3 regions of the Streptomyces sp. SAI-170 genome follow, and region 2 is predicted to be linked to each of the others. Evidence: predicted binding sites of a transcription regulator. Region 2 holds the regulator's gene; each other region holds the start of a gene.
The links. The regulator HrcA, encoded in region 2, represses chaperone genes, less so after heat shock. The targets are predictions, from matches to a motif close to TTNGCACTCNGNNNNNCNGAGTGCNAA.
Positions count from the first base shown of each region.

Region 1: a site for HrcA is predicted at 7,434-7,460, ahead of groES (co-chaperone GroES). Genes of this name have one in related genera too.
Region 3: a site for HrcA is predicted at 3,221-3,247, ahead of groL (chaperonin GroEL). Genes of this name have one in related genera too.

Region 1 covers NZ_JBMGQD010000001.1:3,409,104-3,418,804, reverse strand. The annotation lists gene RKD23_RS15045 (endo-1,4-beta-xylanase) at 1-813, shown strand, start outside; gene RKD23_RS15040 (LCP family protein) at 913-1,965, shown strand; gene RKD23_RS15035 (YciI family protein) at 2,060-2,422, shown strand; gene RKD23_RS15030 (RNA polymerase sigma factor) at 2,521-3,741, shown strand; gene RKD23_RS15025 (THUMP-like domain-containing protein) at 3,786-4,946, opposite strand; gene RKD23_RS15020 (polysaccharide deacetylase family protein) at 5,133-6,155, shown strand; gene RKD23_RS15015 (polysaccharide deacetylase family protein) at 6,578-7,402, shown strand; gene groES (co-chaperone GroES) at 7,607-7,915, shown strand; gene groL (chaperonin GroEL) at 8,053-9,678, shown strand.
Region 2 covers NZ_JBMGQD010000001.1:5,654,374-5,664,074, reverse strand. The annotation lists gene dnaJ (molecular chaperone DnaJ) at 60-1,196, opposite strand; gene hrcA (heat-inducible transcriptional repressor HrcA) at 1,197-2,213, opposite strand; gene RKD23_RS25355 (MBL fold metallo-hydrolase) at 2,374-3,105, shown strand; gene RKD23_RS25350 (DUF3097 domain-containing protein) at 3,138-3,953, shown strand; gene RKD23_RS25345 (Uma2 family endonuclease) at 3,931-4,521, opposite strand; gene hemW (radical SAM family heme chaperone HemW) at 4,625-5,857, opposite strand; gene RKD23_RS25335 (SpoIIE family protein phosphatase) at 5,890-7,698, opposite strand; gene RKD23_RS25330 (AMP-dependent synthetase/ligase) at 7,959-9,701, opposite strand, start outside.
Region 3 covers NZ_JBMGQD010000001.1:4,637,028-4,646,728, reverse strand. The annotation lists gene RKD23_RS20825 (hypothetical protein) at 1-168, shown strand, start outside; gene RKD23_RS20820 (NADH:flavin oxidoreductase) at 172-1,299, opposite strand; gene groL (chaperonin GroEL) at 1,472-3,094, opposite strand; gene RKD23_RS20810 (cold-shock protein) at 3,439-3,645, opposite strand; gene RKD23_RS20805 (MoaD/ThiS family protein) at 4,097-4,372, opposite strand; gene thrC (threonine synthase) at 4,369-5,652, opposite strand; SAM riboswitch class I at 5,671-5,818, opposite strand; gene RKD23_RS20795 (glucosyl-3-phosphoglycerate synthase) at 5,977-6,921, shown strand; gene RKD23_RS20790 (alpha,alpha-trehalose-phosphate synthase (UDP-forming)) at 6,991-8,376, shown strand; gene otsB (trehalose-phosphatase) at 8,790-9,668, opposite strand.

The DNA of each region.
Region 1 (9,701 bases), 2.2 Mb from region 2:
TACATCGCGCAGGCCCTGACCTGGGCGCGGGCCGCCGACCCCGGCGCCAAGCTGTACATCAACGACTACAACGTCGAGGGCGTCAACGCGAAGTCCACCGCCCTGTACAACCTGGTGAAGTCGCTGAAGGAGCGCGGCGTCCCGATCGACGGCGTGGGCCTGCAGGCGCACCTGATCCTCGGTCAGGTGCCCTCCAGTCTCCAGCAGAACATCCAGCGCTTCGCCGACCTCGGCGTGGACGTGGCCATCACCGAACTCGACATCCGGATGCAGCTGCCGGCGACCGACGCCAAGCTCGCCCAGCAGGCCGCCGACTACAAGGCCGTCATGGACGCCTGTGTGGCCGTCAGCCGGTGCGTCGGCGTGACGGTGTGGGGCTTCACCGACTCCGACTCCTGGGTCCCGGACGTGTTCGACGGGTACGGCGCGGCGACGCCGTACACCGAGAACTTCGCGCCGAAGCCGGCGTACTACGCGATCGCCGGCTCGCTGGGCGGCGGCACGACCCAGCCTCCGGGTGACGGCTGCACGGCGGTCTACAGCGTCGTCAACCAGTGGAGCACCGGCTTCACCGGGCAGGTGCGGATCTCCTGCTCGGGCGGCTCGCTGTCGTCCTGGCGGGCGAACTGGACCTTCGGAGCCGGACAGCGCGTCACCCAGGCCTGGAACGCGAACTGCACCCAGTCGGGGACGGCCGTCACCTGTTCCAACGCCTCGTACAACGGGACGGTTCCCGACGGGGGTTCGGTGACCTTCGGGTTCAACGGCACGTGGAGCGGGAGCAATCCGGCACCGGTGGTGACGCTGGGCTGAGGTGCAGCCGCCGGGGTCAACCCGAGAAATCTGAGATTTTCCGAAGAAAACACGGTGTGACGTTCCCGCCCGTAATGGTTCGGACGTACGTTCCTGCCCGTGACGGGACGCGACGGGAACGGCAGCGGCGGGAACGAGGACGAGGGCAGAAGAGCGGGCCGGCGGTCGGCAGTGCTGAAGACCGTCGGCCTGACTCTGGCGGGGGTGCTGGTGCTGGCCGGCGGTGCGGCGGCCTGGGCCTACTGGCGGCTCGACGACAACATCAAGGGCGTCGACATCGACCAGGCGCTGGGCGACGACCGGCCGCCCCGGCCGACGGCGTCGCAGTCCGCCGAGCCGGTGGACAGCGGGCCGCTGAACATCCTGGTGCTCGGCTCGGACACCCGCAGCGGCGCGGAGAACCAGCGGCTCGGCGGCGGGGACAGCGACGGCGGCCGCTCCGACAGCGCGATGATCGTCCACCTCGACCCGGGCCGTACGTCGGCCACCGTGGTCAGCATCCCGCGCGACACCCTGGTCGACCGGCCGTCCTGCCCGCTGCCGTCCGGAGGCACCTCGCAGCCGCGCCAGGGGGCGATGTTCAACTCGGCGTACGCGATCGGCGGCCCGGTGTGCGCGGTGAAGACCGCCGAGGAGCTCACCGACGTACGGATGGACCACTACGTCGAGCTCGACTTCGCCGGGTTCGCGGGGCTCGTGGACGCCGTCGGCGGAGTCACCGTCACCACCGACGAGGACATCGACGACGAGGACAGCCGTCTGCGGCTGGACGCGGGCACCCATCTGCTGGACGGCGAGCAGGCCCTCGCCCTGGCCCGCACCCGCCACGGCATCGGCGACGGCAGCGACCTCGGCCGGATCGCCCTCCAGCAGCAGCTCGTCAAGGCCCTGCTGGAGCAGGTCTCCTCGGCGGGCCTGCTCACCGACCCGGGCCACCTCTACCGGGTCGCCGACACGGTGACCTCCGGCCTGACCACCGACACCGGCCTGGACTCGCTCGCCGAGCTGATGAGCCTCGGCCGCAGCCTGACGGGGCTGTCGGCGGACGGGGTGCGGACGGTCATGATGCCGGTCGTGCAGGCGCCCTGGGACCGCAACCGGGTGGTGCCGGACGAGCCGGAGGCCGGCGCGCTGTGGGAGTCGCTGCGCTGAAAAGTTTTTCCGGGGGCGTGTCGATCCGGGAGTCTCCCGTTCGACGCACAGGGTGAGAGCGGGGAAAGACCCCGCCGCAACCCGAGGAGCGACCATGCCCCGCTATCTGTCCCTGGTCCGTATCGAGGAGAACACCATCGACATGGCGTCCGCCGACCCCGGCTTCGAGGAGCGCATGGGCGCGCTGTTCGAGGAGATCACCAAGGCGGGGGTCATGCTGGACACCGCCGGGCTGAAGCCGACCGCCGAGTCCACCCGGGTCACCTGGTCGGACGGGAAGCTGTCGTACACCGACGGCCCGTTCACCGAGACCAAGGAGGTCGTCGGCGGCTACGCGCTGATGCAGTGCAAGGACATGGCCGAGGCGATCGAGTGGGGGAAGCGGTTCCTGGAGGTCCACCCGCCGCAGTGGACGGTGGGCCTGGAGATCCGCGAGATCGAGGAGATGGGGGGCTGAGCGCACGGCCGCCGTTGTCAGTGCCGTGTGCTGTCATGTGAGGTGTGACGGCACACGGCACAGACGCGGTCGCGGAGACGGTCGACACCGTCTTCCGGATGGAGTCCGCCCGGATCATCGCCGGTGTGGCGCGGATCGTCCGGGACGTCGGCATCGCCGAGGAGATCGCCCAGGACGCGCTCGTCGCCGCCCTGGAGCAGTGGCCCGAGGCCGGCATCCCGGACCGGCCGGGCGCCTGGCTGACCGCCACCGCCAAGCACCGCGCCATCGACCTGGTCCGGCGGCGCGAGACGTACGCGCGCAAGCTCGCCGAGGCCGGCCGTGAGCTGCCCGGAGAGGCCCTGGTGTCCGGGGTGGTGCACGACCCCGAGCCGTCGGGGCCCGGGGACATCGACGACGACGTGCTGCGGCTGATCTTCACCGCCTGCCACCCGGTGCTGTCCGCCGAGGCCCGCACGGCACTGACCCTGCGGCTCGTCGGCGGGCTGCGCACGGACGAGATCGCCCGCGCCTTCCTGGTCCCGGAGCCGACGCTCGCCCAGCGGATCGTGCGCGCGAAACGGACCCTCGCGAAGGCCGGGGTGCCCTTCGAGGTGCCGTACGGGACGGACCGGGCGGCCCGGCTCGGCTCGGTGCTGGAGGTCATCTACCTGATCTTCAACGAGGGGTACGCCGCCACCGCGGGCGACGACCTGCTGCGCCCCGCGCTGTGCGAGGACGCGCTGCGGCTCGCCCGGGTGCTGGCCGCGCTGATGCCGAAGGAACCCGAAGTGCACGGCCTGGCCGCCCTGCTGGAGTTCCAGGCCTCGCGGACCGCGGCGCGGACCGGGCCCGACGGGGAGCCGGTGCTGCTCGCCGACCAGAACCGGCGGCTGTGGAACCGGCTGCTGATCCGGCGCGGCTTCGCGGCCCTGGAGCGGGCCGTCGAGCTGGGCGGCGCCGCCGGTCCGTACGCCCTGCAGGCAGCGATCGCGGGCTGCCACGCGCGTGCCGCGACGTACGAGGACACCGACTGGCCCCGGATCGCCGCCCTCTACGGCCTGCTCGCCGCCCGGGTGCCGTCCCCGGTCGTCGAGCTCAACCGCGCGGTGGCCGTCTCCATGGCCGACGGCCCCGCCGAGGCCCTCGCGATCGTCGACGCCCTCGCCGCCGAGGGCGCCCTGCGCGACTACCACCTGCTCCCCAGCGTCCGCGGCGACCTGCTGACCCGCCTCGGCCGTACGACGGAGGCGCGCGCGGAGTTCGAACGGGCCGCGGGGCTGGCGCGCAACGACAAGGAGCGCGAGCTGTTGCTGCGCCGCGCGCGGGAAGGAGCGTAGGGCCTGGACGGGCCAGGGGCTGGGCCAGGGCCAGGGCCAGGGGCCTAGAGGGGCCGGCCGATGAGCATGGTCGGGGCGCCTGACACGCGCGTGAGGAACACCGTCGCCGCGTTCGGGCCCTGCGGCTTGACCTTCTTGCGCAGCTCCTCCGGCTCGACGGCCGAGCCGCGCTTCTTGACGGTCAGGATGCCGACCTCGCGCTCGCGCAACAGCGCCTTGAGCTTCTTGACGTTGAAGGGGAGCTGGTCGGTGATCTCGTAGGCGGTGGCGTAGGGGGTGGGGCGCAGGGCGTCGGAGGTGACGTAGGCGATGGTCTCGTCGAGGAGGCCGCCGTCGAGGGCCTCGGCGACCTCGGCGACCAGGTGGGCACGGATGACCGCGCCGTCGGGCTCGTAGAGGTAGCGGCCGAGGGGGCGGACCGGCGGGTTGGGCAGGCCGGTGCCGCGCAGGGTGTGCGGGCCGGGCAGCAGGGTCGCGCGGACGGCGCCCGGCTCCGTCCCGAACCACAGCACGGCCTCCTTCACATCGCCGCCGTCCGAGATCCACTCGGCCTCGGCGTCGGCGGGGACGGCCTCGTGCGGGATGCCGGGGGCGATCTTCAGCGCCGCGTGCCGGGCCCGGCCGGCCGCGCCCACGGCCCAGGACAGCGGCGGCGAGTAGGCCTCCGGGTCGAAGATCCGGCCGCGCCCGCCGCGCCGGGCGGGGTCGACGAACACGGCGTCGTACGGGGTCGTGTCGATCTCCGTGACATCCGCCTCGCGCACCTCGATCAGGTCGGCCAGCCCCAGCGCGTCGGCGTTGGCGCGGGCCGCCTGCGCGGTCAGCGGGTCGCGGTCCACGGCGAGGACGCGGATGCCCGCGCGGGCCAGGGCGATCGCGTCCCCGCCGATCCCGCAGCACAGGTCGGCGACGGAGGTGACGCCGAGGCCCTTGAGCTTGTCCGCGCGGTACGCCGCCACGCTCGCCCGCGTCGACTGCTCGACCCCGTTGGGCGTGAAGAACATCCGCCCCGCGTCCTCGGGCCCGAACTTCGCCACGGCCCGCTGCCGCAGCCGCGCCTGGCCGAGCGCGGCCGAGACCAGCTCGGCCGGGTGCTCGCGGCGCAGCCGGGTGGCGACGGCCAGCTCCTGCGCGGGGTCGGTGCCGCGTACCTCGTCGAGGAGGGCGCGGCCTTCGGGGGTGAGGAGGGCGTCGAGGTCGTTCACCGGGTCATTGTCGGCCAGTCGGTGGATGGTGTGCCCGCGGTGGCGGTGTCGGGCGGGGTTCGGGGCGGGGGACTGCGAGGATCCGGCGCCATGAGACTAGTAGTACAAAATGACAAAAGTCGGGCGTGGCGGGCTGGGGGTTCGCTCGGCCGGGTCCGCGGTCTGCGGGCCAGGGCCGCGCTCGCCGTGCTGGCGGCTGCCGCGGTCGCCTCGGGCTGCGCGGAGGGGAGTGGGTCGGGGGGCTCCGGCGGGCCTGGGGGGCCTGGGGGGCCCGGGGGGTTTGGCGGTCTCGTTGGTTCCGGTGGTTTTGTTGGTTCCGGCGATTCGGGCGGCTCGGGTGGTTCGGGCGACTCGGGTGGTTCGGGCGACTCGGGAGGCTCGCGCGTCTCGCGAGGTGAGGCGGCTCCCGCCCCCGGGCAGCAGCCGATCCTCAAGGCGCCCCCGGCCCGCGCCCTGGAGTCCTACGCGACGCGGCTGCGCGCCGAGCACATGGCCCGCGTGGCCGCCGCGAAACGCTGGGGCCTGAAGAAGGTGCCGCTCAGTGCCCCGGCCCCGCCCGCGAAGAAGCCGGTGATCACCACGCGCGAGGGCTTCGAGGTCGACGGACACGAGGAGTTGGGCCTCCCGCCCGTCTTCACCACGATCCCCACCCGGCAGAAGGTCGTCTTCCTCACCATCGACGACGGCGCCGAGAAGGACCCGGCGTTCCTGCGCATGATGAGCGAGCTGAAGATCCCGTACACCGCCTTCCTCAGCGACTTCCTGGTGAAGCAGGACTACGGGTACTTCAAGCGGATGCAGGACGGCGGCGTGGCCCTGAACAACCACACCCTGCACCACCCCTACCTGCCGGGCCTGTCCTACGCCGGCCAGAAGCGCGAGATCTGCGGCATGCAGGACGTGATCGAGAAGCGCTACGGCAAGCGCCCCGTCCTCTTCCGGCCGCCCTTCGGCAACTACAACGAGGCCACGCTGCGTGCCGCCAAAGCCTGCGGCGTGAAGTACGCCCCGCTGTGGAACGAGGAGGTCTTCGTCGACCGCTGGGAGTACCGCGAGTGGGACCGGAGCCTCCACCCCGGCGACATCGTCCTCAGCCACTTCCGGGGGCGGGAGGAGTGGAAGGGCACCATGCCCGACATGATCCGCCGGTTCCTGAAGAAGGTGACGGACGAGGGCTACGCGGTGGCCCGGCTGGAGGACTACCTGTGACGGTGCGGCGGCTGATCGCGGGCACGCTCACCGTGGCCGCCCTGCTGACGGGCTGCGCCCGGTCCGTCGACCCCGTCGAACGACCGGACCACAACGCGGCCCAGCTGCCCCAGACACCGGGCGTCCAGGCGCAGGGGGACGCCCGAGCGCCGGGGAGGGGCGGCGCGGGGGCGGACGGGGGTGGCACCCCGGGTGGAGGGGCGGGTGTGGGGAGAGGGGCGGGTGGGCGTTCCGGCGAAGGTGGGACATCCGACGCCGGTGAGCCTCGCCCGCGGGTCCCTGGTGGCACGCCTCGCGCTGACGCCGGTGGGCCTCGCGCGCGGGTGCCCGGTGGCGCGTCTCGCGCTGACGCCGGTGCGCCTCACGCGACCGGGCCGGACACCGACGCCGCCGCGCCCCACGCTGCCGGGTCTCGTTCCGCCGTGCCCCACGCCGCCGGGCCTCGCTCCGAAGCGCCTCACCGCGGCGGCCCTCACGCCGGGGCCTCCCGCGAGGCTGCACCTCCCACCGGAGCACCCCGCAGCGGGGCCCCGCGCTCCGACGCGCGGCAAAGTGCCGGGCGGCCCGCTGCCACCGGGTCGCGGCCCGCGTACCGGCGATGGGGGCTCACCGCGCCGCTGCCCCGCGCGCCGCACCCGGTCGACCGGCCGGACGCGGCGGGCTCCAGGCGCAAGGGCGGCGCGCTGCCGGTCGTCGCGCGGGTGCGGACCCGGGACCGGGTGGTGTTCCTGACGTACGACGACGGTGCCGAGCGGGACCCCCGGTTCGTCGACCTCGTACGAGAACTGCGGCTGCCGGTCAGCCTGTTCCTCACCGACAGCGTCGTAGGACCGGGCTACGCCCACTTCGCGCGGCTGCGCGCGGTCGGCGCGAGCGTGCAGAACCACACGCTCGACCACACCTACCTGCACGGCCTGCCGTACGCCGGTCAGCGCGCCGCGATCTGCGGGCAGCAGGAGAAGCTGCACGCCCGCTTCGGCGTCCGCCCGCGCCTCTTCCGCCCGCCCTACGGCGCGTACGACGCCACCACGCTGAGGGCGGCCGCCGACTGCGGCATCACGGCGGTCGTCCGCTGGGGCGCCACGGTCACCGGCACCCGGGCCCCCGCGGGACTGGCCCCGGGCGCGATCGTCTCCCTGCCCGCCGACGACCCGACCGCCCCGCCGCTGCGCGACCGGACGGTCGCCGTGCTGCGGGAGATCCAGCGCAAGGGACTGACGGTGGGGAGGCTGGAGGACTACCTGTAGCCCCGCCCGCATCCGCCGCGCCGCACGGCAATTGGCACTCCGCTTGACCGAGTGCTAATCGCGGTCATAGTCTCGGCTCTGGCACTCCCCACTGGAGAGTGCCAACAACGCGACGGGCAGGTCCGGCACCCGCGACGACGGATCCACCTGGTCGCCACCTCAGACAGTTAACCCCGTGAGATCTCCGAAGGGGGAGGTCGGATCGTGACGACCGCCAGCTCCAAGGTTGCCATCAAGCCGCTCGAGGACCGCATCGTGGTCCAGCCGCTCGACGCCGAGCAGACCACGGCCTCTGGCCTGGTCATTCCGGACACTGCCAAGGAGAAGCCCCAGGAGGGCGTCGTCCTGGCCGTGGGCCCGGGCCGCTTCGAGGACGGCAACCGTCTTCCGCTCGACGTCTCCGTCGGCGACGTCGTCCTCTACAGCAAGTACGGCGGCACCGAGGTGAAGTACAACGGCGAGGAGTACCTCGTCCTCTCGGCTCGCGACGTGCTCGCGATCATCGAGAAGTAAGTCACCTCGCTTCTTCCGAAGCACCTTTGAAGCACCTTTGCTTCCACTGCGCCCCTGGCCCCCGCGATCGATGAGAAGCCGGGCGCCCGGGGCGCAGTTTCTTTACCGCAGACTTTTCCGAGAGGGCTCCCGCTGCCATGGCGAAGATCCTGAAGTTCGACGAGGACGCCCGTCGCGCCCTCGAGCGCGGCGTCAACAAGCTTGCCGACACGGTCAAGGTGACGATCGGCCCCAAGGGCCGCAACGTCGTCATCGACAAGAAGTTCGGCGCCCCCACCATCACCAACGACGGTGTGACCATCGCCCGTGAGGTCGAGGTCGAGGACCCGTACGAGAACCTCGGCGCCCAGCTGGTGAAGGAGGTGGCGACCAAGACCAACGACATCGCGGGTGACGGTACGACCACCGCCACCGTGCTGGCCCAGGCGCTCGTCCGCGAGGGCCTGAAGAACGTCGCCGCCGGTGCCTCCCCGGCCGCCCTGAAGAAGGGCATCGACGCGGCCGTCGCCGCCGTCTCCGAGGACCTCCTCGCGACCGCCCGTCCGATCGACGAGAAGTCCGACATCGCCGCCGTGGCCGCGCTGTCCGCCCAGGACCAGCAGGTCGGCGAGCTCATCGCCGAGGCGATGGACAAGGTCGGCAAGGACGGTGTCATCACCGTCGAGGAGTCCAACACCTTCGGTCTGGAGCTGGACTTCACCGAGGGCATGGCCTTCGACAAGGGCTACCTGTCGCCGTACTTCGTGACGGACCAGGAGCGCATGGAGGCCGTCCTGGAGGACCCCTACATCCTCATCAACCAGGGCAAGGTCTCCTCCATCCAGGACCTGCTGCCGCTGCTGGAGAAGGTCATCCAGGCCGGTGCCTCCAAGCCGCTGCTGATCATCGCCGAGGACGTCGAGGGCGAGGCCCTGTCCACCCTCGTCGTGAACAAGATCCGCGGCACCTTCAACGCGGTCGCGGTCAAGGCCCCCGGCTTCGGTGACCGCCGCAAGGCGATGCTGCAGGACATGGCCGTCCTCACCGGCGCCACGGTCATCTCCGAGGAGGTCGGCCTCAAGCTCGACCAGGTCGGCCTCGAGGTGCTGGGCTCCGCCCGCCGCGTGACCGTCACCAAGGACGACACCACGATCGTCGACGGTGCCGGCAACTCCGCCGACGTCCAGGGCCGCGTCGCCCAGATCAAGGCCGAGATCGAGAACACCGACTCCGACTGGGACCGCGAGAAGCTCCAGGAGCGCCTCGCGAAGCTGGCCGGCGGCGTGTGCGTGATCAAGGTCGGCGCCGCCACCGAGGTGGAGCTGAAGGAGAAGAAGCACCGTCTGGAGGACGCCATCTCCGCGACCCGCGCCGCGGTCGAGGAGGGCATCGTCTCCGGTGGTGGCTCCGCTCTGGTCCACGCCGTCAAGGTCCTCGAGGGCAACCTCGGCAAGACCGGCGACGAGGCCACCGGTGTCGCCGTGGTCCGCAAGGCCGCCGTCGAGCCGCTGCGCTGGATCGCCGAGAACGCCGGCCTCGAGGGCTACGTCATCACCTCCAAGGTCGCCGAGCTCGACAAGGGCCAGGGCTTCAACGCCGCCACCGGCGAGTACGGCGACCTGGTCAAGCAGGGCGTCATCGACCCGGTGAAGGTCACCCGCTCCGCCCTGGAGAACGCCGCCTCCATCGCCTCCCTCCTCCTGACGACCGAGACCCTGGTCGTCGAGAAGAAGGAAGAGGAGGAGCCGGCCGCCGGTGGTCACAGCCACGGCCACGCTCACTGACGCACCGCGTCACCGCGTCACCG
Region 2 (9,701 bases):
CCCTTCCCCTTGGCATAAGCCAACATTTCCCGGGCCTCCAGCAGGAGGCCCAGCTCGCGTCAGCGCCCGTTGAAGGCATCCTTCAGCCGCGAGAAAAGCCCCTGCTGCCCAGGTTGGAACTGCCCGGTAGGCCTTTCCTCGCCGCGGAGCTTGGCCAGCTCGCGCAGCAGGCGTTCCTGCTCCGGGTCGAGCTTGCCCGGGGTCTGGACCTCGACGTGGACGATCAGGTCGCCTCGACCGCCGCCCCGCAGGTGGGTGACACCGCGCCCGTGCAGCGGGATCGACTGGCCGGACTGCGTGCCGGGCCGGATGTCGACCTCCTCCATGCCGTCGAGCGTCTCCAGCGGCACCTTGGTGCCGAGGGCCGCCGCCGTCATCGGGATGGTCACCGTGCAGTGCAGGTCGTCGCCGCGCCGCTGGAACATCGGGTGCGGCAGCTCGTGGATCTCGACGTAGAGGTCACCGGCGGGACCACCGCCGGGGCCGACCTCGCCCTCGCCCGCGAGCTGAATACGCGTGCCGTTGTCCACACCGGCCGGGATCTTGACCGTGAGGGTGCGCCGGGAGCGGACCCGGCCGTCACCCGCGCACTCGGGGCACGGGGTCGGCACGACGGTGCCGAAGCCCTGGCACTGCGGGCAGGGCCGCGAGGTCATGACCTGGCCCAGGAAGGACCGGGTGACCTGCGAGACCTCACCGCGGCCGCGGCACATGTCACACGTCTGCGCCGAGGTGCCGGGCGCGGCGCCCTCGCCGTTGCAGGTGTTGCAGACGATGGCCGTGTCGACCTGGATGTCCTTGGTCGTGCCGAAGGCCGCCTCGTCCAGCTCGACCTCGATCCGGATCATCGCGTCCTGGCCGCGCCGCGTACGCGACCTCGGCCCGCGCTGGGACGCCGTACCGAAGAAGGCGTCCATGATGTCGGAGAAGTTGCCGAAGCCGCCCGCCCCGAAGCCGCCCGCGCCGGCGCCGCCGGACTGCGAGAGCGGGTCGCCGCCGAGGTCGTAGACCTGCTTCTTCTGCGGGTCCGACAGCACCTCGTAGGCGGCGTTGATCTCCTTGAACCGCTCTTGGGTCTTCGGATCGGGGTTGACGTCCGGGTGCAGCTCGCGAGCGAGCCGACGGAAGGCCTTCTTGATCTCTTCCTGCGACGCGTCGCGGCGCACGCCGAGAACGGCGTAGTAGTCCGTGGCCACTTACGACTCCGCCAGGATCTGTCCGACGTACCGTGCCACTGCGCGTACCGCTCCCATCGTTCCCGGGTAATCCATGCGGGTCGGTCCGACCACGCCGAGCTTGGCGACTGCCTCGCCGCCCGAACCGTAGCCGACCGACACCACCGACGTGGAGTTGAGTCCCTCGTAGGCGTTCTCGTGACCGATGCGCACGGTCATGCCCGAATCACCCGCCTCGCCCAGGAGTTTGAGGAGCACGACCTGCTCCTCCAGGGCCTCCAGGACGGGGCGGATGGTGAGGGGGAAGTCATGTCCGAAGCGGGTCAGATTGGCGGTGCCGCCGATCATCAACCGCTCCTCCGTCTGTTCGACGAGTGTCTCCAGGAGGGTGGAGAGCACCGTGTGGACCGTGCCGCGGTCCTCCGGCTCGAAGGCCTCCGGCAGATCCTGCACCAGCTGCGGCACGTCCGTGAAGCGACGGCCCGCGACCCGGCTGTTCAGCCGCGCCCGCAGATCCGCGAGCGAGGCCTCGCCGAACGGCGCCGGGCAGTCGACCATCCGCTGCTCGACCCGGCCGGTGTCGGTGATCAGCACCAGCATCACCCGGGCCGGGGCCATCGACAGCAGCTCCACGTGCCGGACCGTGGACCGGGTCAGCGACGGGTACTGCACGACGGCCACCTGCCGGGTGAGCTGCGCGAGCAGCCGCACCGTGCGGGCCACGACGTCGTCGAGGTCGACGGCGCCGTCGAGGAAGTTCTGGATGGCGCGCCGCTCCGGCGCGGTGAGCGGCTTGACCTCGGCGAGCTTGTCGACGAAGAGCCGGTAGCCCTTGTCGGTCGGGATGCGCCCGGCGCTGGTGTGCGGCTGCGCGATGTAGCCCTCGTCCTCCAGGGCCGCCATGTCGTTGCGCACGGTCGCCGGGGACACGCCCAGGCTGTGCCGCTCGGTGAGCGCCTTGGAACCGACCGGCTCCTCGGTGCCGACATAGTCCTGGACGATGGCACGCAGCACCTGGAGCCTTCGTTCACTGAGCATGCGCACACCTCCAGAAGTCGTCACCTCGGCGCTTCCCCTGGCACTCTGAGCATTCGAGTGCCAGCCTTACCGGCCCAGTGTACGGCGGTCGGGCGGGCTTCCGGCAAGGCAGGTACCGCACCGCCGCGCCAGGTGACGGTGCCACCGCTAGCGTCGCCGTATGACGGTGACTTGGGAAGAGCTGGGGTGGGAGCGGCTGGCGGCCGGGGTCGGCCGGTGCCGCCTGCCGGGCTGGGACTGCACGGCCGGGCTGGTCGTCGGGGAGGGCAACGCGCTGCTGATCGATGCGGGTTCGAGCCTTCGGGAGGGGTCGGAGCTGCGGGCCCGCGCCGAGTGGCTGTCCGGCGGCCGTGTGACCCATCTCGCGCTGACCCACCCCCATTTCGATCATGTCTTCGGGGCTGCGGCGCTGTCGGACGCCGAGGTGTACGGCGCGGTCGGCGTGGCCGCGGCGCTGACGTCCCGGCACGCCCGCGAGGAGCTGCGCGCGGACGCGATCGGCAACGGCCTGGACGAGGAGGCGGCCACGGAGGCGGCGGAGGCGTTGATCGCGCCCGGCCATCATGTCTCCGGCGAGTGGACGCTGGACCTCGGCGGCGGCCGCCAGGTCCTGCTGGCCAACGTCGGCCCCGGCCACACCGCCCATGACCTCGCCGTCCTGGTCCCCGGCTCCCCCGAGGTGGTGTTCTGCGGCGACCTGGTCGAGGAGTCCGGCGAACCCCAGGCGGGCTCCGACGCGGTGCCGTCCCGCTGGCCCGACGCCCTGGACCGCCTGCTGGCCCTCGGCGGCGAGGACGCGCTGTACGTACCCGGTCACGGAGCGGTGGTCGACGCCGGCTTCGTACGACGTCAGCGGGACGAGCTGGCGTCCCGTTTCGGCGTGTCGCCCTGAAGGCGCGGGGGCTTGTTCCTATCGTCATCCGAATGCGCCAGTACTCCGCCGACCTGACCCCTCCCTGGAAGAAGCCGCAGCCCGTCCCTGAGGTCCCGGCCGAGCCCGGTCTGGTCGTCGAGGAGCCCGGCACCGGCTTCTGCGGCGCGGTGATCCGCTGCGAGGCGGGCACGGTCACCCTGGAGGACCGCTTCGGCAAGCACCGCGTCTTCCCCCTGGAACCGCGGGGCTTCCTGCTGGAGGGCCGGGTGGTGACGCTGGTGCGGCCTGCGGCTGGTTCTCCTGTACGTCCCACCCGTACGGCATCCGGCTCGGTCGCGGTGCCCGGCGCCCGGGCCCGCGTGGCCCGCGCCGGCCGCATCTACGTCGAGGGCCGGCACGACGCCGAGCTGGTCGAGAAGGTCTGGGGCGACGACCTGCGCGTCGAGGGCGTGGTGGTGGAGTACCTGGAGGGCGTGGACGACCTGCCGAGGATCGTCGACGACTTCGCCCCCGGCCCGGACGCGCGACTGGGCGTCCTGGTGGACCACCTGGTCCCGGGCTCGAAGGAGTGGCGCATCGCCCAGTCGGTGACGAGTGAGCACGCCCTGGTGGTGGGCCACCCGTACATCGACATCTGGGAGGCGGTGAAGCCGTCGTCGCTGGGGATCGAGGCGTGGCCGCGGGTGCCTCACGGGCAGGACTGGAAGACGGGCGTGTGCCGGGCGCTGGGCTGGCCGTCGGACAACACGGGCGCGGTGTGGCAGGCGATCCTGAAGCGGGTGGGGTCCTACAAGGACCTGGAACCGGCGCTGCTGGGGCGGGTGGAGGAGCTGATCGACTTCGTCACGGGTAGCGGTGCGGCCTGACGTTGGGGAACGTTCCGAATTCGCTGGTGTCCAGTTCGACTCCCAGAATCTCCAGCGGGACTGGGTCGCCGAACTTGATGATCTCCTGGCTGCGGTAGTCGGCGTCATCACCGTCGCCTGCGGGCTTCGTCAGCAGGACGCAGTGCGCCATGATCGGGTCGAGGATGAGGTAGGCGGGGATCTTGCCGGCGGCGTAGATCGAGCGCTTGACGACGTAGTCCTGATGGACGCTGGACTTGGAGACGACCTCGACCACCGCCGTAACCAGCACTGATGGCAAAAGATGCCCTGACGTGGGCAGTACATCCGGCGCCGCGACAACCAAATCCGGGACGAGCACGCTCTCCTCGCCGACGATGTCGACGTCCTGCGTCTGGATGGGATACCAGCGGTCCATAGGGATCTGCCGCTGGGCGTGCAGCACGATCAGGTTGTGCACCAGATCTGGGCCGGCCATCATCACGATCACCCCCCGGAGGAGCTCCATCTTGACGCCCTCAGGAGGTTCGAGTTCGTCGAAGATCTTCACCATGCCGGTGGTCATCGGTCGGTCGTCCACAGCGGTCATCTCCGCAGCCCTCCGGTATCCGCCACCGTCAATTACGGCGGCAGCCTACGAACCAGGTTAGGGACCGAACCGGCGTTCCGGAGGTATTCACTCGCCGGAGTGATCAGTCCACCAGATCCCGCACCACCGCATCCGCCAGCAACCGCCCCCGCAGCGTCAACACCGCACGCCCCTCCTCGTACGGCCCCTCCTGGAGCAGCCCCTCCGAAAGCGCCCGCCGCGAAGCCGCAAGCCCCTCCTCCCGCAGCAGCGACAGCGGCACCCCCTCCCGCAGCCGCAGCTCCAGCAGAATCCGCTCCACCCGCCGGTCCTCCTCGGACAGCAGCTCACGCCCCGCCCCCGGCGAGCGCCCCTCCGCCAGTGCCGCCGCGTACGCCCCCGGATGCTTGACGTTCCACCAGCGCACCCCGCCCACGTGCGAGTGGGCGCCCGGCCCCGCGCCCCACCAGTCGGCGCCGCGCCAGTACAGCTCGTTGTGCAGGCAGCGGCCCGCGTCCGAGGTGGCCCAGTTGGAGACCTCGTACCAGTCGAAGCCCGCCTGCCCGAGCATTTCCTCGGCGATGAGGTACCGGTCCGCGTGGACGTCGTCGTCGGTCATCGGGACCTCGCCCCGGCGGATGCGGCGCGCGAGCTGGGTGCCCTCCTCGACGATCAGGGCGTACGCGCTGATGTGGTCGGGGCCGGCGCCGAGCGCCGCCTCCAGCGAGGCCCGCCAGTCGTCGTCCGACTCGCCCGGGGTGCCGTAGATCAGGTCGAGGTTGACGTGCTCGAAGCCGGCCGCGCGCGCCTCCGCCACGCATGCCTCGGGGCGTCCCGGCGTATGGGTGCGGTCCAGGATCTTCAGGACGTGCTGCCTGGCGCTCTGCATGCCGAAGGAGATGCGGTTGAAGCCGCCCTCGCGCAGGGTGCTCAGGTACGCCGGGTCGACCGACTCCGGGTTCGCCTCCGTGGTCACCTCGGCGTCGGGCGCCAGGCCGAACTCGTCGCGGACGGCCCCCAGCATCCGTACGAGATCATCGGCGGCCAGCAGGGTCGGCGTGCCGCCGCCGACGAAGACGGTACGGACCTCGCGCGGGTCGTCGCCCAGCACCTTCCGCGCGAGGCGGATCTCGTCGATCAGCGTCTCGGCGTAGTTGTCGCGGGAGGCCAGCACCCCGCCCGTGCCGCGCAGCTCGGTCGCGGTGTAGGTGTTGAAGTCGCAGTAGCCGCAGCGGGTCGCGCAGTACGGAACGTGCAGATAGAAGCCGAGGGGCCGGTCGGCCGCGCCGGCGAGCGCGGAGGCGGGCAGCGCGCCGTCGGCGGGGACGGGCTCGCCGTCGGGGAGTGCGGAAGGCATGTCTTCCAGTGTCCCCCATGTCCGAGGTGGCTCTATTCCGCCTGGAGCACCAGCAGCGCCAGGTCGTCCTCCGGCGGCTGCCCGCCGAAGTCGTGCACGAGCCGGCGGATGCGTTCCGCGATCAGCTCGGCGTCCAGTCCGGCACATCCGGCGAGGGCGGTGGCGAGGCCGTCGGCGTCGTCGAACTGGCGGATGCCGTCGCGCCGCTCGGTGACCCCGTCCGTGACGCACAGCAGACTGTCGCCGGGCCACAGCTCGAAGGTCTCGCTGGTGTACGTCTCGTCCTCGACGACCCCGAGCAGGGTCTGCGGCCGTGCCGCCGTACGGACGCTGCCGTCCGCCCCGAGGAGCAGCGGCAGCGGGTGGCCCGCGGAGGCCAGGGTGCAGCGGACCCCGCCGCCCTCCAACGGCACGAGTTCGCCGTACAGCAGGGACAGGAAGCGGGTCTGCGGGCCGTCGCCGGGCCCGCCGGGGCCGACGAGGGCGCGGGCGGCGGCGTCGGCGGCCTCGGTGGCGTCGTCGAGGAGGAGCTGGTTGAGGCGGTCGAGGACGTCGGCGACGCGGTAGCCCTCGCGGGCCAGCAGCCGCAGCCAGGGCCGGGCCAGGCCGATGACGACGGCGGCCTCGGGGCCCTTGCCCTGGACGTCCCCGACGGCGAAGCACCAGCGGCCGTGGCCGGCCGGGAAGAGGTCGTAGAAGTCGCCGCTCGGGCCGCCCTTGTCGCACGGCTCGTAGACGAGCGCGCTGCGCACCCCGGGGATCTGGGCGACCGCGCCGGGCAGCAGTCCGCGCTGGAGGACGGCGCTGATGGTGGCCTGGCGCGCGTACTGGCGGGCCGCGCCGATCGCGAGGGCGACGCGGCGGGCGAGGTCCTCGACGAGGCCGGTGATCTCGTCGGGGAAGCGCAGGATGCCGGCGCGGCCGATGACGAGGGTGCCCAGCGGGCGTCCGCCGGCGATCAGCCGGTAGGCGAGCGCCGAGCCGTGCGGGGCGCCGGGGGCGAGCGCGGCGGCGGGCCAGGGGTAGGCCTCGGGGCCCGAGCGCAGGCCGTCGGTCGGGCGGGGCGGTTCCTTCTCCAGGACGCGGCGCAGTTCCTCGATACGGTCCTCGTGGCCGTGCCAGACCCGGCCGAGGCGGGGTCCGGGCAGCCCGCCGCCCTCGCTCCAGCCGCGTCCGGTGGCCTCGTCCTCAAGCCAGATCGCACACCAGTCGGCGAGCCTCGGCACGAGCAGCTGGCCGGTGAGCGCGGCGACCAGGTTCTCGTCGAGCTGCCCGGCGAGGAGGTCGGAGGCCTCGGCGAGGAAGGACAGCGCGCCGCGTCCCAGCCAGTCCCCGTCGTGCTCCGCGCACCGGCCCTCCGGCGCGAGGAGCGCGGCCGCGTCGAGGGCGCCCTCCGGTGCACAGCCTCCGCTGTCCTCGGGCGTCAGCCGCGCCCACACCGTCTTGGCGCCCTTGCGGTAGGTGACGCCCCAGGCCTCGGCGAGCCCCGCGACCAGCCGCAGGCCCCGCCCGTACTCCTGCGCCTCCGGGGTGGTGCTGCGGGGCGGGCGGGCCGGATGCCGGTCGGTCACCTCGACGACGAGGGCGCCGCAGCCGTCCTCCAGCCGGCAGTACAGCTCGACGTCCGTCCCGGCGTGCACGACGGCGTTGGTGACCAGCTCACTGACGACCACCAGCGCGTCCCCGACCAGCCGCTCCGTGTCGGGCACCCACTCCTGGAAGGCAGCCCGCGCCAGCGCTCGCGCGATCCCGGGCGCCGGCGGCCCTCCGGCCAGCTTCGTACGGAGCTCGGAGGGTCGCGCGGAGGCAACGGTCTCCCGTTGCACCGGAATGGCCCTCATGGACAACTCCCCGAGCTTTCGGACGTATTGACCTCGGTCTGCCGCCAGAGTGACAGACAGGTCGTGTCCAAAAGCGGGGAGTTACCGAAGTAGACCGCCTTGGGGGTGTTCTGTGCTACGGAGGTGGAAGAACCCGACCGTTTTCACGCGTCATGGGGATGGTGGTCAGGGGCGCGGGGCTGTGTCGATCTGCGGCTCCGCCGCGTGGGCGCGATCAACCACGCCGCACGCGAGGCCGCCGAACAGCCCCCGCCACCCCCTCACGCTTCGCGCGTGCCTTCGTACATCTCCTCCAGCAGATGCTTGTACTCCCGCTCGACGACCGGCCGCTTCAGCTTCAGGCTCGGCGTGATCTCCCCGTGCTCCACATCGAGATCCCGCGGCAGCAGCCGGAACTTCTTGATCGTCTGCCACCTCTGCAGGCCGGAGTTGAGCTCCTGGATGTAGCCCTCGACCATCTCCACGGTGGCGGGGGCCGCGACGATCTCGGCGTACGACTTGTCCTTGAGCCCGTGCTCCGCGGCCCAGCCGCTGATCGCGGCCTCGTCGAGCGCGATGAGCGCGGTGCAGAAGTTCCGGTCGGCGCCGTGGACGAGGATGTTGGAGACGAAGGGGCACACGGCCTTGAACTGTCCCTCGATCTCGGTCGGCGCGACGTACTTGCCGCCCGAGGTCTTGAACAGGTCCTTCTTGCGGTCGGTGATGCGCAGGTAGCCGTCGGGGGACAGCTCGCCGATGTCGCCGGTGTGGAACCAGCCGTCGGCCTCCAGGACCTCGGCGGTCTTCTCGGGCAGGTTGTGGTAGCCCTCCATGATGCCGGGGCCGCGCAGCAGGATCTCGCCGTCGTCGGCGATACGCACCTCGCAGCCGGGCAGCGGCTTGCCGACGGTGCCGGTGCGGTAGGCCTCGCCGGGGTTGACGAAGGACGCGGCGGAGGTCTCGGTCAGGCCGTAGCCCTCCAGGATGTGGATGCCGGCGCCGGCGAAGAAGTAGCCGATCTCGGGGGCGAGGGCGACCGAGCCGGAGACACAGGCGCGCAGGTTGCCGCCGAAGGCCTCGCGCAGCTTGGAGTAGACGAGCGTGTCGGCGACCTTGTGCTTGGTGGCGAGGCCGAAGGGCGCGCTCGCGGTGCCGGTGCGGCGGAAGTTGTCCTGGGTGACCTTGGCGTACTCGCGGGCGACCTCGGCCGCCCACTGGAAGATCTTGTACTTGGCGGCGCCGCCGGCGCGGGCCTTGGCGGCGACGCCGTTGTAGACCTTCTCGAAGATGCGGGGCACGGCCGCCATGTAGGTCGGCTGGACGACCGGCAGGTTGTCGATGATCTTGTCGACGCGGCCGTCGACGGCGGTGACGTGGCCGACCTCGATCTGCCCGGAGGTGAGCACCTTGCCGAAGACATGGGCGAGCGGCAGCCACAGGTACTGCACGTCGTCGGCGGTGATCAGGCCGGTCGCGGCGATCGCCTTCGCCATGTACGACCAGTTGTCGTGCGGCAGGCGCACACCCTTGGGGCGGCCGGTGGTGCCGGAGGTGTAGATGAGGGTGGCGAGCTGGTCGCTGGTGATCGCGGCGACCCGCTCCTTGATCAGCTCGGGGTCCTTCTCCAGCCGGGCGGCACCCCGGCTCTCCAGCTCGGCGAGGGAGAGGATCCAGTCGCCGGTCTCCACGCCCTCGGCGTCGATCACCACGACATGGGTGAGCTCGGGCAGCTCGGCGCGCTTCTCGACGGCCTTGGCGAGCTGCTCGGCGTTCTCCGCGATGAGCACCCGGCTGCCGGAGTCGGCGAGGATGTACGCCGCCTCGTCCGCGTTGGTCTGCGGGTAGATGGTGGTGGTGGCCGCGCCGGCGCACATGATGCCCAGGTCGGCCAGCAGCCACTCGAGGCGGGTGGCGGCGGCGAGGGCGACGCGCTGCTCGGCCTGGACACCGAGCTCGATGAGTCCGGCCGCGACGGCGTAGACGCGGTCGGCGGCCTGGGCCCAGCTCAGCGACTTCCACTCGTC
Region 3 (9,701 bases), 1.0 Mb from region 2:
CCCCGGCGGGACCGCCGCGAGGCGGAGCTCTACCTCGCGGCCCAGCGGCGCGGCCCCCGGGCCGCGATGGCGTACCGGCTCGTCCACGAGTTCACCGACTACGAGGTGCTCCGCGTCTGGGGCACCCCGGTCCGCGTCGACATCGAGCCGCTGAACGGCAGCCTGTGACGGTCAGCTGAGGGTCTTCAGCGCGGCGGCGTCGTACGGCTTGAGCTCGGCCGTCCGGTCGGCGAGCACCTTGGCCGCCCACTCCGGGTCCTGGAGCAGCGCGCGGCCGACGGCGACCATGTCGAACTCGTCGGACTCCATCCGGTCCAGGAGGTTGTCGATGCTGCCGAGCGGCGCGCCCTCGCCCACGAAGGCACCCATGAAGTCGCCGTCGAGGCCGACCGAGCCGACGGAGATGACCTGCTTGCCGGTGAGCTTCTTCGTCCAGCCGGCCAGGTTCAGGTCGGAGCCGTCGAACTCGGGGAGCCAGTAGCGCCGGGTGGAGGCGTGGAAGACGTCGACGCCGGCCGCCGCGAGCGGGGTGAGGACGGCCTCCAGCTCCTCGGGCGTCTCGGCGAGGCGGGCGGTGTAGTCCTGCTGCTTCCACTGCGAGTAGCGGAAGATGACGGGGAACTCGGGGGAGACGGCCTCCCGCACCGCGGCGACGATCTCGGCGGCGAACTTGGTGCGGGCCACAGCGTCACCGCCGTAGGCGTCGGTACGGCGGTTGGTGCCGGCCCACAGGAACTGGTCGACGAGGTAACCGTGGGCGCCGTGGATCTCCACCCCGTCGAAGCCGATGCGCTCGGCGTCGGCGGCGGCCCGCGCGAAGGCGGCGATGACGTCGTCCAGGTCCTGCTGGGTCATGGCCTTGCCGGTGGGCTCGGCGCCCGCGGTGACCAGGCCGGAGGGGCCCATGGCGGGGGCGTCGGGGAACGGGCCGTCGCCCTGGTTGCGGACCATGCCGATGTGCCACAGCTGCGGGACGATCGTGCCGCCGGCCGCGTGCACGTCCTCGGCGACCTTCGCCCAGCCCGCCAGCTGCTCCTCGCCGTGGAAGCGCGGGACGCGGCGGCTGTTGCCGGCCGACTCGTGGCCGACGTAGGTGCCCTCGGTGACGATCAGGCCGACGCCGGCCGCGGCGCGGCGGGCGTAGTAGGAGCGCACGTCCTCACCCGGTATGCCGCCCGGGGAGAACATGCGGGTCATCGGGGCCATCACGATCCGGTTGGGGACGGTGAGGCCGTTCAGCGTGATCGGCCGGGACAGCACCGCGGCGGCGCGGGAGGCGGGGGACTCGGTGACGCTCACGTAGAGGCTCCTCAGGTCGTGCACCGGTGAAACCGGTCGGTATGTGAGTGCGCATTCTTGCAGGTTCTTAAGTACCTGCCTATGACCCCGGACACGCCGAAGGGCGGCACCCCCTGTCAGAGACAGGGAGTGCCGCCCTCTTGCGCAGGACTGCCGCTGATCCTCGGAAGGATCAGAAGTCCATGTCACCGCCCGGCATGCCGCCGCCGGCCGGCGCGGCGGCCTTCTCCGGCTTGTCGGCGATGACGGCCTCGGTGGTCAGGAACAGCGCGGCGATGGAGGCGGCGTTCTGCAGGGCAGAGCGGGTCACCTTCGCCGGGTCGATGATGCCCTCGGCGATCATGTCGACGTACTCACCGGTCGCGGCGTTGAGGCCGTGGCCGACGGGAAGGTTGCGCACCTTCTCGACGATGACGCCACCCTCGAGACCACCGTTGGCGGCGATCTGCTTCAGCGGGGCCTCCAGCGCGAGCTTCACGGCGTTGGCGCCGGTCGCCTCGTCACCCTCGAGCTCCAGCTTCTCGAAGACCTGGGAGGCCTGGAGCAGGGCCACGCCACCACCGGCGACGATGCCCTCCTCGACGGCCGCCTTCGCGTTGCGGACGGCGTCCTCGATGCGGTGCTTGCGCTCCTTGAGCTCCACCTCGGTGGCGGCACCGGCCTTGATGACGGCCACGCCGCCCGCGAGCTTCGCCAGGCGCTCCTGGAGCTTCTCGCGGTCGTAGTCGGAGTCGCTGTTCTCGATCTCGGCGCGGATCTGGTTCACGCGGCCGCCCACCTGCTCCGAGGAGCCGGCGCCGTCGACGATGGTGGTCTCGTCCTTGGTGATGACGACCTTGCGGGCGCGGCCCAGGAGGTCCAGGGTCGCGTTCTCCAGCTTGAGGCCGACCTCCTCGGAGATGACCTCGCCGCCCGTGAGGATGGCGATGTCGCCGAGCATGGCCTTGCGGCGGTCACCGAAGCCCGGGGCCTTGACGGCGACGGACTTGAAGGTGCCGCGGATCTTGTTGACGACCAGGGTCGACAGGGCCTCGCCCTCGACGTCCTCGGCGATGATCAGCAGCGGCTTGCCCGACTGCATGACCTTCTCCAGGAGCGGGAGCAGGTCCTTGACCGAGGAGATCTTGGAGTTGGCGATGAGGATGTACGGGTCCTCGAGCACCGCCTCCATACGCTCCATGTCGGTCGCGAAGTAGGCGGAGATGTAGCCCTTGTCGAAGCGCATGCCCTCGGTGAGCTCGAGCTCCAGACCGAAGGTCTGCGACTCCTCGACGGTGATGACGCCTTCCTTGCCGACCTTGTCCATCGCCTCGGCGATGAGCTCGCCGATCTGCGTGTCGGCGGCGGAGATGGAGGCGGTGGAGGCGATCTGCTCCTTGGTCTCGACCTCCTTGGCCTGGTCGAGCAGCGCACCGGAGACGGCCTCGACGGCCTTCTCGATACCGCGCTTGAGAGCCATCGGGTTGGCACCGGCGGCCACGTTGCGCAGACCCTCGCGCACCAGCGCCTGGGCGAGAACGGTGGCGGTGGTCGTACCGTCGCCGGCGACGTCGTCCGTCTTCTTGGCGACTTCCTTGACCAGCTCGGCGCCGATCTTCTCGTACGGGTCCTCGAGCTCGATCTCCTTGGCGATGGAGACACCATCGTTGGTGATCGTGGGGGCGCCCCACTTCTTCTCGAGGACGACGTTGCGACCCTTGGGGCCGAGCGTCACCTTGACGGCGTCCGCGAGCTGGTTCATGCCGCGCTCGAGGCCGCGCCGCGCCTCCTCGTCGAACGCGATGATCTTGGCCATGTGAAGTGGTCCCTCCAGGACTGGGGGTGATTCCTTCGGACCGCGCCCGCGCCCGCGACGGACGGCCTGCCTGCCCCGTGGTTCCTTGCCCCACTTGGCCTGCGGCCTCACCGACCCGGTCCTTCGTTGTCACTCTCACCTTCAGAGTGCTAACGCAATGATTAGCACTCGCCCCCTGCGAGTGCAAGCGGCTCTCGGGGATCGGGCGGGGCGCTCAGCCGGACGCGAACAGCGGCGGGCGGGACACCGGCGGCACGAGCGGCCGCGGGCAGGACGAAGGGCCCGCACCCCGGGAGGTGCGGGCCCTTCGAAGAAGAACGTCGCGCAGTGAGTCGACGCGTGCTTCAGCTGGTCGCCAGCCGGACCATGTCCGCCTGCGGCCCCTTCTGGCCCTGCGAGATCTCGAAATCGACTCGCTGGCCTTCTTCCAGGGTGCGGTACCCGTCCATCTGAATCGCGCTGTAGTGGACGAAGACGTCCGCACCACCGTCGACCGCGATGAAGCCGTACCCCTTCTCCGCGTTGAACCACTTGACGGTGCCCTGAGCCATGCCTAACTCCCCTATTACTGGCCCTTGCACAGATCCACACTTCGCGGACCCGGGTCAGACCTCACCCCCCATTGGCCGGGGGCGTGCGCCGGAACGCGTCGACCGCGGCTGAATGTATCTGTCCAACTGCCGTCTGCAACAGGTCAATCGGACGAGAATTCAGGACGCAGGCGTTCGGGAGTTTGCCAAGAATTCACCCTGTTTCAGGGCAAGTCGGGCCGCACATAAGGAGCGAAAGGCGCAAAACCGCCGGGCACTTTGGCTGCTTCTCGTCGGTTCTCGACGGATCCTCGAGCGGACTTCATATGCACCCGGCATACGGAGGCGGCGGGCTTCCCCAACTCTACCGTGCTCAACCATGCAGAATTGCCCCCTCCGCTTCTCTCACGGAGGGGGCAATTCGATGAACTCTCGGTGACCACCCTTACCGAAGGTAATGGGCGGGCGGGTCTCAGCCGCCGGCGACCGCCGGAATGATGGAGACGCCGGCCCCGTCCGGGGTCGCGGTCTCCAGCCCCTGCTCGAAGCGCACGTCGTCGTCGTTGACGTACACGTTCACGAACCGGCGCAGCTTGCCCTGGTCGTCGAGCACCCGGGCGGCGATGCCCGTGTGGTTCTTCTCCAGGTCGGCGATGACCTCGGCGAGGTTCGCGCCCTGGGCGGGAACCTCGGCCTGACCGCCGGTGTAGGTGCGCAGGATGGTGGGGATGCGGACGGTCACGCTCATGCGAGGCCAGCCTCTCGGAAGGAGTCCAGGTTGGGGCGGATGGTGGCGGTCAGACCGGTACCGGCCACCGCGTCGAGGGTCTTCAGACCGTCACCCGTGTTGAGGACGACGGTGGTCAGCGAGGGGTCGAGAACACCGCTGTCGATCAGCTTCTTCGTCACACCGACGGTCACACCGCCGGCCGTCTCGGCGAAGATGCCCTCGGTCCGGGCGAGCAGCTTGATCGCGTCGACGATCTGCTCGTCGGTCACGTCCTCCACCGAACCGCCGGTACGGCGCGCGATGTCCAGGACGTACGGCCCGTCGGCCGGGTTGCCGATGGCCAGCGACTTGGCGATGGTGTCCGGCTTCTGCGGGCGCACCACGTCGTGCCCGGCCTTGAAGGCGGTGGACACCGGCGAGCAGCCCTCGGCCTGCGCACCGAAGATCTTGTACGGCTTGTCCTCGACGAGCCCGAGCTTGATCAGCTCCTGGAGCCCCTTGTCGATCTTCGTCAGCTGCGAACCCGAGGCGATGGGCACCACGATCTGGTCGGGCAGCCGCCAGCCGAGCTGCTCGCAGATCTCGTACGCGAGGGTCTTGGACCCTTCCGCGTAGTACGGGCGCAGGTTGACGTTGACGAAGCCCCAGCCCTCGCCCGCCGGGTCGCCGATGAGCTCGGAGCAGAAGCGGTTGACGTCGTCGTAGTTGCCCTCGATGCCGACGAGTTCGCCGCCGTAGACCGCGGCCATGACGACCTTGCCCTGCTCCAGGTCGTGCGGGATGAACACGCACGACCGGAAGCCGGCACGAGCGGCGGCGGCGCCCACCGCGCCGGCCAGGTTGCCGGTGGAGGAGCACGAGAGGGTGGTGAACCCGAAGGCACGAGCGGCCTCGAGGGCCTGCGCCACGACCCGGTCCTTGAACGAGTGCGTCGGGTTGCCGGAGTCGTCCTTGATGAACAGCCCGCCGGTCACGCCCAGCTCGCGCGCCAGGTTGTCGGCCTGCACGAGCTTGGTCCAGCCGGGGTTCAGGTTGGGCTTCTCGGCCACGTCGGCGGGCACCGGCAGCAGCGGCGCGTACCGCCAGATGTTCGCGGGGCCGGCCTCGATCCGCTTGCGCAGCTCTTCGGCGTCGTAGGAGGAGAAGTCGTACGCGATCTCCAGCGGCCCGAAGCACTCCTCGCAGGCGAAGAGGGGTCCGAGGGGCACCTGGTGCCCGCACTCGCGACAGCTCAGCGCGGCGGCCGGCCCGAGGTCGACGGTGGAATCGGTGGAGGTTGCAACAGTCTGCGCAGCCATGTGAGGCGAGGCCCTTTCTCCTCATCTTCCTCACGACGCATCTCGCCGTGAGACGGATTTGGCACCTTCCCTAGCCGGGAGCCTCGCTGCACGAATGTCAGGAGAACCGACTGGAGGGTTGCCGGGGCTTCATCGGGCCGTATCCCTCTGCCCCTCTGGATGAGCGGTATGGAGTTGTCCACGCGGAGGACCCCCGACATGCGATGGTCATCAGCGTTGTTCAAGACTGTAACCGAAGGCCAGGACAGTTGAGATAGCCGTCCGAACCGCGAGATGGATCACTTCCGACCCCCTCGCCGAGAGAACGCAGAGGAGCCGCAGGCTGTGCTGGAAGAAGTCGAGCGCTGGCTGACCACTCGCTCCTGGTCCGTCACCGACCGCCCGCTCCACCAGATCCTGGCCGCGAAGCGCGCGACCGGCCAGACGGTCTCCGTCGTGCTGCCCGCGCTCAACGAGGAGGAGACGGTCGGCGACATCGTCGCGATCATCCGCCACGACCTGATGAACCAGGTCCCCCTCGTCGACGAGATAGTCGTGGTCGACTCGGCCTCCACCGACCGCACCGCGGAGGTCGCCGCGGCGGCGGGCGCCAAGGTCGTCCACCGGGACGACATCCTCCCCCGCATCCCGTCCGTCCCCGGCAAGGGCGAAGTGCTCTGGCGCTCGCTCCTCGTCACCAGCGGGGACATCGTGTGCTTCATCGACGCCGACCTGAAGGAGTTCTCCTCGGACTTCGTCTCCGGCATCGTCGGCCCCCTGCTCACCGACCCCGACGTCGACCTGGTCAAGGGCATGTACGACCGCCCCCTGGCCGGCGCCCAGGGCCAGGGCGGCCGCGTCACCGAGCTGATGGCCCGCCCCCTGCTCAACATGCACTGGCCCCAGCTCGCCGGCTTCGTCCAGCCCCTGGGCGGCGAGTACGCGGCCCGCCGCAGCCTCCTCGAACAGCTCCCCTTCCCCGTCGGCTACGGCGTGGAGCTGGGCATGCTGGTCGACTCGCTGCACCTCGTCGGCCTCGACGCACTCGCCCAGGTGGACGTCGGAGTCCGCAAACACCGCCACCAGGACGGCCAGGCCCTCGGCCGCATGGCGGCGGCGATCTACCGCACGGCCCAGCTCCGCCTCGCCCGCGGTCACCTCATCCGCCCCGCCCTCACCCAGTTCGAACGGGGCGAGGACGGCTTCGAGGCCCGCACCTACTCCGTGGACACCGAGGAGCGCCCGCCGATGCTGGAGATCGCAGAGTACGCGTCACGCAAGGTCGCATGACGCCCGAACTCTCCGTATCCGGCTGATACGCGCGTTTGAGCGTTTCCGGGCCGGGCTAGGTTGAGGGCTATGGCTTCCACGCACGGTGCACAGGTGCTGGTCGCGTCCAACCGCGGCCCGGTCTCGTACGAACTGCGCGAGGACGGCGCGCTGCACGCCAGACGCGGCGGCGGCGGACTGGTCTCCGGCCTCTCCGCCATCGGCCCGGACGCCGGCGCCCTCTGGGTCTGCTCTGCCCTGTCCGACAGCGACCGCGAGGCCGTCCGCCGCGGCGAGGGCGAGCCGGGCGTCCGCATGCTGGACATCCCGGCCGACGTCCACGCCGACGCCTACAACGGCATCGCCAACTCGGTCCTCTGGTTCGTCCACCACATGCTGTACCAGACCCCACTGGAACCGGTCTTCGACGAGGACTTCCGCCGCCAGTGGAGTTCCTACGAGACCTACAACCGGGCCTTCGCGGAAGCGCTCGCCGCCGAGGCCGCCCAGGGCGCGGCAGTGATCGTCCAGGACTACCACCTCGCCCTGGTCCCCGGCCTCCTCCGCGCCCTGCGCCCCGACCTGCGCATCGGCCACTTCTCCCACACCCCGTGGGCCCCGCCCGAGTACTTCCGCATGCTCCCGGACGACATCTCCGCCCAGCTCCTGAAGGGCATGCTCGGCGCGGACCGCCTCGGCTTCCTCACCCACCGCTGGGCGAACGCCTTCACCGCCTGCTGCGAAGAATTCGCCGGCGGCCTGGGCGACACCCGGATCGGCGTCCACGGCCTCGGCGCCGACGCGGACTTCCTGCGCGAACGCGCCCACCGCCAGGACGTGCAGGACCGCATGACGTCCCTCCGCACGGAGATCGGCGAAGGCCGCCGCACCATCGTCCGAGTGGACCGCACCGAACTCTCGAAGAACATCGTCCGAGGCCTCCTGGCCTACCGCCACCTCCTCGACATCCACCCCGAGTGGCGCGAACAGGTCGTCCACGTCGCCTTCGCCTACCCCTCCCGCCAGGACCTCGCCGTCTACCGCGACTACACGGCAGACGTCCAGCGCCTCGCCGACGAGATCAACACCTCCTACGGCACCCCCACCTGGACCCCGGTCGTCCTCCACGTCCAGGACGACTTCGCCCGCTCCCTCGCCGCCTACCGCCTCGCCGACGTCGCCCTCGTCAACCCCATCCGCGACGGCATGAACCTCGTCGCCAAGGAGGTCCCCGTCGTCTCCGACCAGGGCTGCGCACTCGTCCTCTCCCGAGAGGCCGGCGCCTACGAGGAACTCGGCGAGGACGCGCTGGGGGTCAACCCGTACGACATCGTGGGCACGGCCCACGCCCTCCACGACGCCCTCACCATGCCCCCGGCCGAACGCGCCGAACGCACCAAGAGACTCGCCGCCTCCGCCACCGCCCTGCCTCCGGCCCAGTGGTTCCTGGACCAACTGAACGCCCTGACCCACTGAACAGCGCCCCGTCCCTTTCCCGCCGTATGCGACCGCGGGCCGCCGCAGGCTGATCGCGCAGTTCCCCGCGCCCCTGAGGTCGTGGGCCGTTCCCCTCGCATGCGACCGCGGGCCGTCGTGGGCTGGTCGCGCAGTTCCCCGCGCCCCTAAGGGCACGACCGTCAGCCGCGTACGGTCGCGAGGAACCACGGACGGTGGGCGATGGGGCCAGTCGCGTACGGCGGGGAGGGGACGGGACGGGGGGTTGTCCGCCCGCAGCGGCCGGCGGAAACACGGTTCGACCCCCGTAGCCGAGCAGATCGCCGGACCGAGGACGGACAACCCCCCGGCCCGGCCCCGGCCCACCCACACAGCGGATGCGCTACAGCAACCCCCACCGAAGCCGCGCAGGCCGCCGCAGGCATCCGCCCCGGTCAGCCCAGCCGAGACGCGAGCGCGGACAGCAGCTGCACCACACCCGACGGGCCGTCCACCACGACATCCGCCCGTTCGCGCAGCTCGGCGACCTCGTCGCTGCCGCTGCAGACCAGCAGCCCCGGAATGCCGTCGGCGCGGAGCTTGGAGACGGCGGCGAAGGCGGGCAGGTCACCGAGGTCGTCACCGGCGTAGACGACGCACTCCGCGCCGACGGACCGTACCCACTCCTCCAGCGCGACCCCCTTGTCCATGCCCGGCGGCCGCAGCTCCAGCACCATCCGCCCCGGCTCCACGATCAACCCGTGCCGCGCGGCCAACGCCCCGAGCGGCTCCCGCAGCATCTCGAACGCCGCCTGCGGATCCTCCGCCCGCCGCGTATGGACGGCAACGGCCCGCCCCTTCTCCTCCACCCACGTGCCCTGCCACGCCCCGACCCCGTCGAGCACCCCCGGCAGCTCGGCCCGCACCGCCGCGACCCCGGGATGCGGCGCAGGCGCGCTCACGCCCCCGCTCGCCGCGTCCCACCGTTCGGCCCCGTAGTGCCCGAGCACCACGAGGTGCTCGAGCCCGGCCACCCCCGCGAACCCCCCGTACCGCACCGCCACCCCCGCCGGCCGCCCGGTGATCACCGCGACGGACGCCACCCGAGGCGCCAGCCGCGCCAGCGCGGGCGCGGCATCGGGGTGGGCCCGCGCCTGATCGGGGTCCGGCACGATCGGGGCGAGGGTGCCGTCGAAGTCGAGGGCGATCACCGCCTTGCCCGGCCGGGCGAGAAGCGCGTCGAGCCCGACGCGTCCGGCCTCGGTCACAGGCTCCGGCAGAGCTCCCACACCGGCGCTCGCACCTGCACTCGCATCATGCTGATGGCTGCCCATACAGCGACCCTATCCACGCGAGCCCCACGGCAC